2 linked regions of the Parabacteroides chongii genome follow. Each later gene encodes a partner of the first gene's protein in a complex. Links are inferred from orthologs where the notes say so. Each region holds a gene or a part of one and is shown in the gene's direction. Other genes may lie near its edges.

Region 1 (3,832 bases):
TACCGCAAGGCTTTCTTTTATTTCCAACTGATAAGCTCTTCCTCTGTCGGTCGTTATTTTCAGATTGCTGTTATCCTCCACCAACGGACGCAGGCGGCGGATCAAAGTGTTCAGTGTTTCGTCGGCATTGTCTTTACCCGGCCATAGCGTATCACAGATATCTGCTCTGGGCAGGATATGAGAGGAGGAAAGGAAAAACATTTCCATAACCTTATATTGTTGCGGGGTAAGTTTCAATTTCTCCCGGTCTTCTTTATAGAAGCAGGCATGGCGACAAGAGAATGTAAGATTACCGAAAACCAGTGTTTTCTCTTCTTGTGGCAGACTTGTGCTTCTGCGACGGAATAAAAAGATAGAAAGGGCACCGGACAGGATAGCTGCTATCAGCAGTACTAAAGGAGTCCGTTTGTCTGTAAGTGCCAGAATATCCTTAGTCGAATAATTGATATATCCTTGAAAAGAGATACCCAATTCTTCTTGTGATGCTTCGGGGAGATTTAAATTAGCGCTCAGCCAGATAACGGTATCGCTTGCCAGGTAATTCTGTGTCTGATCTTTTTCAGGTGTTACGTATGCAATAGATTTATCCGTCGCTTTCTTATTTTTTACGTGAACGATAATACCGCTTTTCTCTTTCAGCTGTTCAAACTTCAATGCTTCGGCAAAATCTTTATTATAACTCTCGATAGAAACCGGATTTCCGAAAACGGCAGACAAGCGCGAATAAGTCTTGAGTGTATCCTGGTTCATCCATTGTTCGGAGTTTTGCATAATGGTCTGCTGCAATGCCTGGTTCAGATCCGAAACGATTGCTTTCTGTGTTTCCGAATAATTGTGAAAGCCGAAACTGAATGATAGTACAAGCATGCAGGCTGTAAAAATAACCGATAGATTTGCTGCTAACCGTGTGTTCATCGTTTTTCTTTTATTAACGCCCGAAGATAAGAATTTATTGTAAGATTCGGATAAATAAAAATTAGTACCTTTGTATTCCTAAAAAGAGAAGGTACGTGGAAGAATATCTGGATCAACTAAATGAGAGTCAGCGCGAAGCTGTTATATATAACGAGGGGCCGTCGCTGGTGATTGCCGGCGCCGGTTCCGGTAAGACAAGAGTACTTACTTATAAGATTGCTTATTTGATACATTTGGAGTTACCTCCTCAAAGCATTCTGGCACTTACTTTTACCAACAAAGCAGCACGTGAAATGAAAGAACGTATTGCTAAGATAACCGGTGACCAGACGGCACGCCGGTTGTGGATGGGAACGTTCCACTCGATCTTTTCACGCATTCTTCGTTATGAAGCAGAACATATCGGTTATCCTTCCAATTTCACGATTTACGATGCTGCCGATTCGAAAAGTTTATTGAAGGCTATTATCAAAGAGATGCAGCTGGACGACAAAGTGTATCGTATCGGAATGATACAAAGCCGCATTTCGAATGCTAAGAATGCGCTGGTTACCTGGAAGGCTTACGAGCAGTCCAAGGAGTTGATACAACACGATATAGATTCGAAAGTCCCTTTGTTGCGTGAAATATATAAACGTTATCAGAATCGTTGCCAGCAGGCAGGAGCGATGGATTTCGACGATTTGTTGCTTCAAACGAATATCCTGTTCCGCGATCATCCGCAGGTATTGGATAAATACCGTAGCTTTTTTCAGTTTGTATTGGTCGACGAGTATCAGGATACCAACTTTGCCCAGCATTTGATCGTCCAGAAGCTTTGTGAGCAACACCGCCGTATTTGTGTGGTGGGAGATGATGCTCAGAGTATCTATTCTTTCCGCGGAGCCAATATCGATAATATCCTGCAATTCAAAAATCAATATCCGGGTTGCCGTATCTTTAAACTGGAACGTAATTATCGTTCTACACAGAATATTGTGAATGCAGCAAACAGCTTGATCCATAAAAATAAAGAACAGATATTCAAGAACGTATATTCAGAAAAGGAGCAAGGCAGTAAAGTCCGTGTCTCTTCTTCCTATTCCGATTATGAAGAAGGATACGCTGTGGCCGCTATGATCAATGAAATGCGGATGCGCAAGGATTATGATTATTCCGAATTTGCCATCCTGTACCGGACAAATGCCCAGTCTCGTATTTTGGAAGAGGCGCTTCGCAAAAGAGGAATACCTTATAAGATATACGGCGGTTTGTCTTTCTATCAGCGTAAAGAGGTGAAAGATGTGATTTCATATTTACGTCTGATTATCAATCCTCATGATGAGGAAGCATTCAAACGTGTTATTAATTATCCATCGAGAGGGATCGGGGACACGACGGTTAATAAAATAATTAGTGCTGCGACCGAAAATAACGTAAGTCTTTGGACGGTTTTGAATGCTCCAATAGACTATGCGTTGCCGATCAATAGCGGTACAGCGAAGAAATTATCTGATTTCCGTGAAATGATCGAACGTTTTATACAAGAGAATGAACGTCTTTCCGCAGAAGAAATGGCGGCAATGGTTGTGAAGGAAAGCGGAATAGTCAGTTCACTTTTTCAGGATCGTTCGGTAGAAGGAATCAGTAAGCAGGAGAATCTGCAGGAATTATTGAAAGGTATCGCTGAGTTCTGTGAACTGAGACGTGAGGAAGGTGTCGAACAGGTTTCTTTGGCGGACTTCCTTTCCGAAGTATCTTTGTTGACCGATCAGGATAATGACAAAGACGAACAGGCGAATAAAGTAACTATGATGACGGTTCATGCAGCCAAAGGTTTGGAATTCAGAAATGTGTTTGTTGTCGGTTTGGAAGAAGAGTTGTTCCCGTCCTCTATGTCGAAAGATAATCCGCGTGCGGTGGAGGAAGAACGCCGTTTATTTTATGTGGCAATCACTCGTGCCGAGGAAAACTGTGTGCTGACTTATGCGAAAAGCCGCTTTCGGAACGGACAGAGTGCCATGTGTTCTCCCAGTCGTTTCCTGAAAGATATCGATGTGCAATTTTTGGAACTTCCGGCTGATACGTCGGCAGATACGTTTGCTGCTGCTCGCGAACGGTTCGAGCGTCCGGCTTTTTCTTCTCCGTTCCAGCAGCCGCGGGCTGTGGAGAAAGAAGAATCTTCTTTCATTTCTCCGGTGGCGCAGGCACAGCAACGTCAGCGTCTGACAAGAGTAGAAACAGCAACTTCCAAGCCTGTGACGTCTTCTGCCCCCGTATCCGATCTTTCCGGCTTACGTGTCGGAGCCAAAGTACGTCATGATCGTTTCGGTGAAGGAGAGGTTATTGCTATTGAGGGAGATGGTGGCAATGCTAAAGCAACGGTGGCATTCATCCATTTTGGACAAAAGCAATTGCTACTAAAGTTTGCCCGGTTGACAATTGTTGAATAAGTTATAACAGGTTGTTTATTTTTTGTTTGGTATGTGGGTTGCTGGGGCGTACCACTGTTCCGTAATCCACAATAACTCCTTCGCGGTTGATCAACAGGTAGTGAGGATACCCTTTTAGTGCCAGTCGATTTTGTATTTTCAAAAACGAGTTATTATCAGTCATGTCGGTATAATGCAAGCATTCTATTCCGGACTGTTTGAGTTCTTGTCGTTTGATAATATCTTCATATGTTTTTTTGTCTTCTTTAGAACCACTGGCACAGATGCTTATCATGGCAACATCTTCCAGAGAATATTCTTTACGAAGTTTTTTTAATGGCTCCATTTCTGCTAAACAAGGTGGGCAAAAGGTTGTCCAAAAGTCTATATAGATAACTTTCCCTTTATGTTTGTCTAATATATCATAGATCGGTTTCATGTAATCCATATGAGTTTCTAAAACCTGTTTGTCGGAATAATTGCCGTAAAGCATGTAGTCGGATACG
Region 2 (3,755 bases), 900 kb from region 1 along the record:
CGTTATGAGGTGGATATGAAGGAAACATTCGTCTGGAACCGCCTGGACAGCCGTCTGCTTCGTGGTGGTCCCGACATGCGGCTGAACCCTTATTTTCAGACTTCGGTCAAGGTGAATACGGACAAAGCCCAGCGGATGATGTTCATGCTGAAATATGAAGGAAATCACAACCTGGACGGCTATAATCGTTTTAATACACTGATGCCGAGCCTTACTTTCCGTTTAGGTAACCATGTCTATTTGTCGGGACAGGTGGATTATGCCTGGAATACGGACGATATGCAGTATGTCGGTACATTGAAATCGTCGGCTGCTTCATCTGACCGGCATAATTCTTCACCGGTCTATCTGATGGGGCATATGGATCAGAAGACATACGGGGTAACGATGCGTTTACAGGTGAACGTGACACCGGATATATCTATTCAGTTCTACGGTTCGCCGTTTACTTCGACAGCGAAGTTCAGTGATTTTAAAGAGGCTGCCGATACGAAGTCTCCTACTTATGACAAACGTTTCCATGTCTTTTCAGGAGACGAACTTAGTTTTGCTGACGGAACCTATCATATAAAGAGAGAAGGTCGTGAGGCCTCCTTTAAAAATCCCGATTTCAGCTTTAACGAATTCCGTTCCAACCTGGTGGCGCGCTGGGAATACTTGCCGGGTTCTACCTTGTATTTTGTCTGGGAACACCGCATGTCCAATCAGGAGAGCCGTAGGATAGGGGGCTGGGGGAATAACCTGGACCGTATGTTCGGACTTCCGGCTACCAATACATTTATGCTGAAGATGAATTACTGGTTCAATTTATAACCCGATTTTTTCAGCTATACAGATTAAATAGTATCTTTACAAAAACAAAATAAAATAGAGCATCATGGAAGAAGCACCAAGAAGACTTTATCGTTCGAATAACGGAATGATTGCCGGAGTATGCGGTGGCATAGCCGATTACTTTGGCTGGGATCCGACACTGGTACGCGTCGGTTATATCCTGTTGAGTATATTTACTGTGTTTTCCGGGGTAATCGCTTATCTGATACTTTGGATAGTTATACCTAAAAAAGGACTATACGAATAATGAATTTCGAGTTATCTTCACCATTCAGCCCGACGGGGGATCAGCCGGAAGCAATAGCGGCTCTTTCGGAAGGCATTCAGAGTGGTGTGCCTTTCCAGACACTGCTTGGAGTGACAGGTTCGGGAAAGACATTTACTATTGCCAATGTGATCAAGGAGGTGCAGAAACCGACTCTGATCCTAAGTCATAACAAAACACTTGCCGCGCAGCTATATAGCGAGTTCAAAGCCTTTTTCCCGAATAATGCCGTAGAGTATTTCGTTTCCTATTACGATTATTACCAACCGGAGGCCTACCTGCCTTCTACGGATACCTATATTGAAAAGGATTTGCAGATCAACGAAGAGATAGACAAACTGCGTCTCCGTACCACAGCTTCTTTGTTGTCGGGACGGAAAGATGTGATCGTGGTCTCTTCTGTCTCCTGCCTGTACGGTATGGCGGACCCGACGGCATTTGCCGAGAAGGTGACGCATTTGGAAAAGGGGATGCAGATCGACCGCGACAAACTGTTGCGCCGGTTTGTGGACGCTTTATATGTGAACAACAAACTGGAGTTTAACAGCGGTTGTTTTCGTGTGAACGGCGATACGGTCGATATTTTCCCCGCCATCGAATCGTTTGACGGCGTGGCTTATCGCATCGAGTTTTGGGGAGATGAGATTGACCGTTTGTCTTCTTTCGACCCGAAGACAGGGCAGGAGATAGATGAACAGGATGAACTGAATATCTATCCGACCAACTTGTTTGTTACTACACAGGAGCGCATCAATGCGGCGATCGGGCAGATCGATGTCGACCTCGGTACGCAGGTGAATTTCCTGAAAGAGATCGGCAAGCACTATGAAGCGAAGCGTCTGTACGAACGTGTCACTTTCGACCTGGAGATGATCCGCGAACTGGGGCATTGTTCGGGTATCGAGAATTACTCCCGCTATTTCGACGGACGTATGGCTGGTGAGCGCCCTTATTGCCTGCTCGATTATTTCCCGAAAGACTTTCTGTTGGTGGTCGATGAAAGTCATGTGACGATACCTCAGATACGTGCCATGTACGGAGGAGATTATTCCCGAAAGAAGAATTTGGTGGAATATGGTTTCCGTCTGCCGGCGGCGATGGATAACCGTCCGCTTATGTTCGATGAGTTCGAATCGCTGACTCCGCTGGCCATTTATGTCAGTGCGACACCGGCTGATTATGAGTTGGAAAAGAGTGAGGGAATTGTTGTCGACCAGGTGATCCGTCCGACCGGATTGCTCGATCCGGTCATTGAGGTTCGTCCGACATTGAATCAGATCGACGACCTGATGGAAGAGATCACACAGCGTTCAGCCAAAGATGAACGTGTCCTGGTAACGACCCTGACCAAACGCATGGCGGAAGAACTGACTGCTTATCTGACCCGGATGGGAATACGTTGTAATTATATCCATAGCGATGTAGACACCCTGGAGCGTATCCAGATCATGGACGACCTGCGGAAAGGTCTGTTCGATGTGCTGATCGGGGTGAACTTGCTTCGTGAAGGGCTGGATTTGCCGGAAGTCTCTTTGGTCGCTATCCTGGATGCGGATAAGGAAGGTTTCCTTCGTTCCCATCGGTCCCTGACACAGACAGCCGGACGTGCCGCCCGTAATGTGAACGGAAAAGTAATCTTTTATGCAGATAAGATAACAGCCAGTATGCAACTGACCATGGATGAGACGACCCGTCGCAGGGAGAAACAGCTTGCCTACAACGAAAAGCATGGCATTACCCCGAGACAGGTTATCAAGACCTCTGTTTCTTTGTTGGGTGAAAAGCAACCGGCAACAGCCGAACCTTATGCGTATGTCGAACCGGAACCAAACCTGGTTGCCGATCCGGTGGTGAAGTATATGACTCGTCCGCAGCTTGAAAAAGCGATCGACCGTACGAAGAAGCAAATGACGGAAGCAGCTAAGAAACTCGACTTTATCGAAGCGGCCCAGTTCAGGGATGAATTGATTAAGTTGGAGGAGTTACTGAAAACAAAGGTATAAAGAAACTTGTATTATCTGCTTATAGTACAGGAATGTCATGACGATGACAGACTAGTGCCATGCTTGTGGCAGAGCTTTGCCACGGTTATGGCAGAACTCTGCCACAGGCATGGCAAGACTCTGCCACAGGCATGGCAAGACTCTGCCACAGGCATGGCAAGACTCTGCCAATAGGATGGCAGTCCCGTTAGCATGGTATGAATCCTTTCCTTATTAACCGGTTTGAACCGGAAAGGATAGGGAAGACAAACGATTTAAAACAAAAAAACGATGAACAATAGGAAGAGCTTTTGGATCCTGCTTTTTACCTGTCTGGTTTTTTTCCAGGGACAGGCTGCAGATAAATTATACTGTACTGATGCCGACCGTGCCATCTTTGACCGTTATCTTTCCGAAATGACTCCGGATAAGTCGTTGCCAACCGGAGAACTGATGGTTCAAACTGCCCGCTTCTTCCTGAATGCGCCTTATGTGGCAGCCACCTTGGAGAAAGAGCCTGAAGGCTTGGTGATTAATCTTCGGGAAATGGATTGTATGACATTGGTCGAGAACGTCATTGCTTTAACGAGAACGATGCAGTCTGCCACCCCCTCTTTTGACGAGTTTTGTAAGAACCTGCAAACAATTCGTTATCGTAACGGGGAAATCCATGA

The links. The genes of interacting proteins can lie anywhere in the genome.
Region 2: the proteins of P3L47_RS16605 (region 1) and uvrB are in contact, whole or in part, in a crystal structure (PDB 7EGT), measured with the Thermus thermophilus proteins. The link is inferred for Parabacteroides chongii from one-to-one orthologs. Residues at the interface, in WP_096412145.1 of Thermus thermophilus: His654, Arg656, Phe657, Gln666, Asp668, Glu669, Lys680, Arg681, Leu682, Ser683, Lys685, Tyr686, Ala687; in WP_096411307.1 of Thermus thermophilus: Glu23, Leu25, Arg26, Asp27, Gly28, Glu29, Arg30, Phe31, Arg55, Glu326, Asp327, Phe328, Glu379, Ser382, Gln383, His398, Gly400, Arg401.

What each region holds. Positions count from the first base shown.
Region 1 is NZ_CP120849.1:4,407,708-4,411,539, forward strand. The notes cover bases 627-3,678. They hold P3L47_RS16605 (ATP-dependent helicase), read left to right. Parts: upstream 627-1,010; coding sequence 1,011-3,347; downstream 3,348-3,678. Other genes in these bases: P3L47_RS16600 (helix-turn-helix domain-containing protein), read right to left, coding at 627-915; P3L47_RS16610 (TlpA family protein disulfide reductase), read right to left, coding at 3,349-3,678. Also shown: more of P3L47_RS16600, read right to left, coding at 1-626; more of P3L47_RS16610, read right to left, coding at 3,679-3,832. UniProt on the Escherichia coli protein: A helicase with DNA-dependent ATPase activity. Unwinds DNA duplexes with 3'-5' polarity. Translocates on single-stranded DNA with 3'-5' polarity. Initiates unwinding more efficiently from a nicked substrate than double-stranded DNA.
Region 2 is NZ_CP120849.1:5,311,539-5,315,293, reverse strand. The notes cover bases 617-3,591. They hold uvrB (excinuclease ABC subunit UvrB), read left to right. Parts: upstream 617-1,080; coding sequence 1,081-3,102; downstream 3,103-3,591. Other genes in these bases: P3L47_RS20405 (N-acetylmuramoyl-L-alanine amidase-like domain-containing protein), read left to right, coding at 3,373-3,591; P3L47_RS20415 (PspC domain-containing protein), read left to right, coding at 878-1,081; P3L47_RS20420 (DUF5916 domain-containing protein), read left to right, coding at 617-813. Outside these bases: more of P3L47_RS20420, read left to right, coding at 1-616; more of P3L47_RS20405, read left to right, coding at 3,592-3,755. UniProt on the Escherichia coli protein: The UvrABC repair system catalyzes the recognition and processing of DNA lesions. A damage recognition complex composed of 2 UvrA and 2 UvrB subunits scans DNA for abnormalities.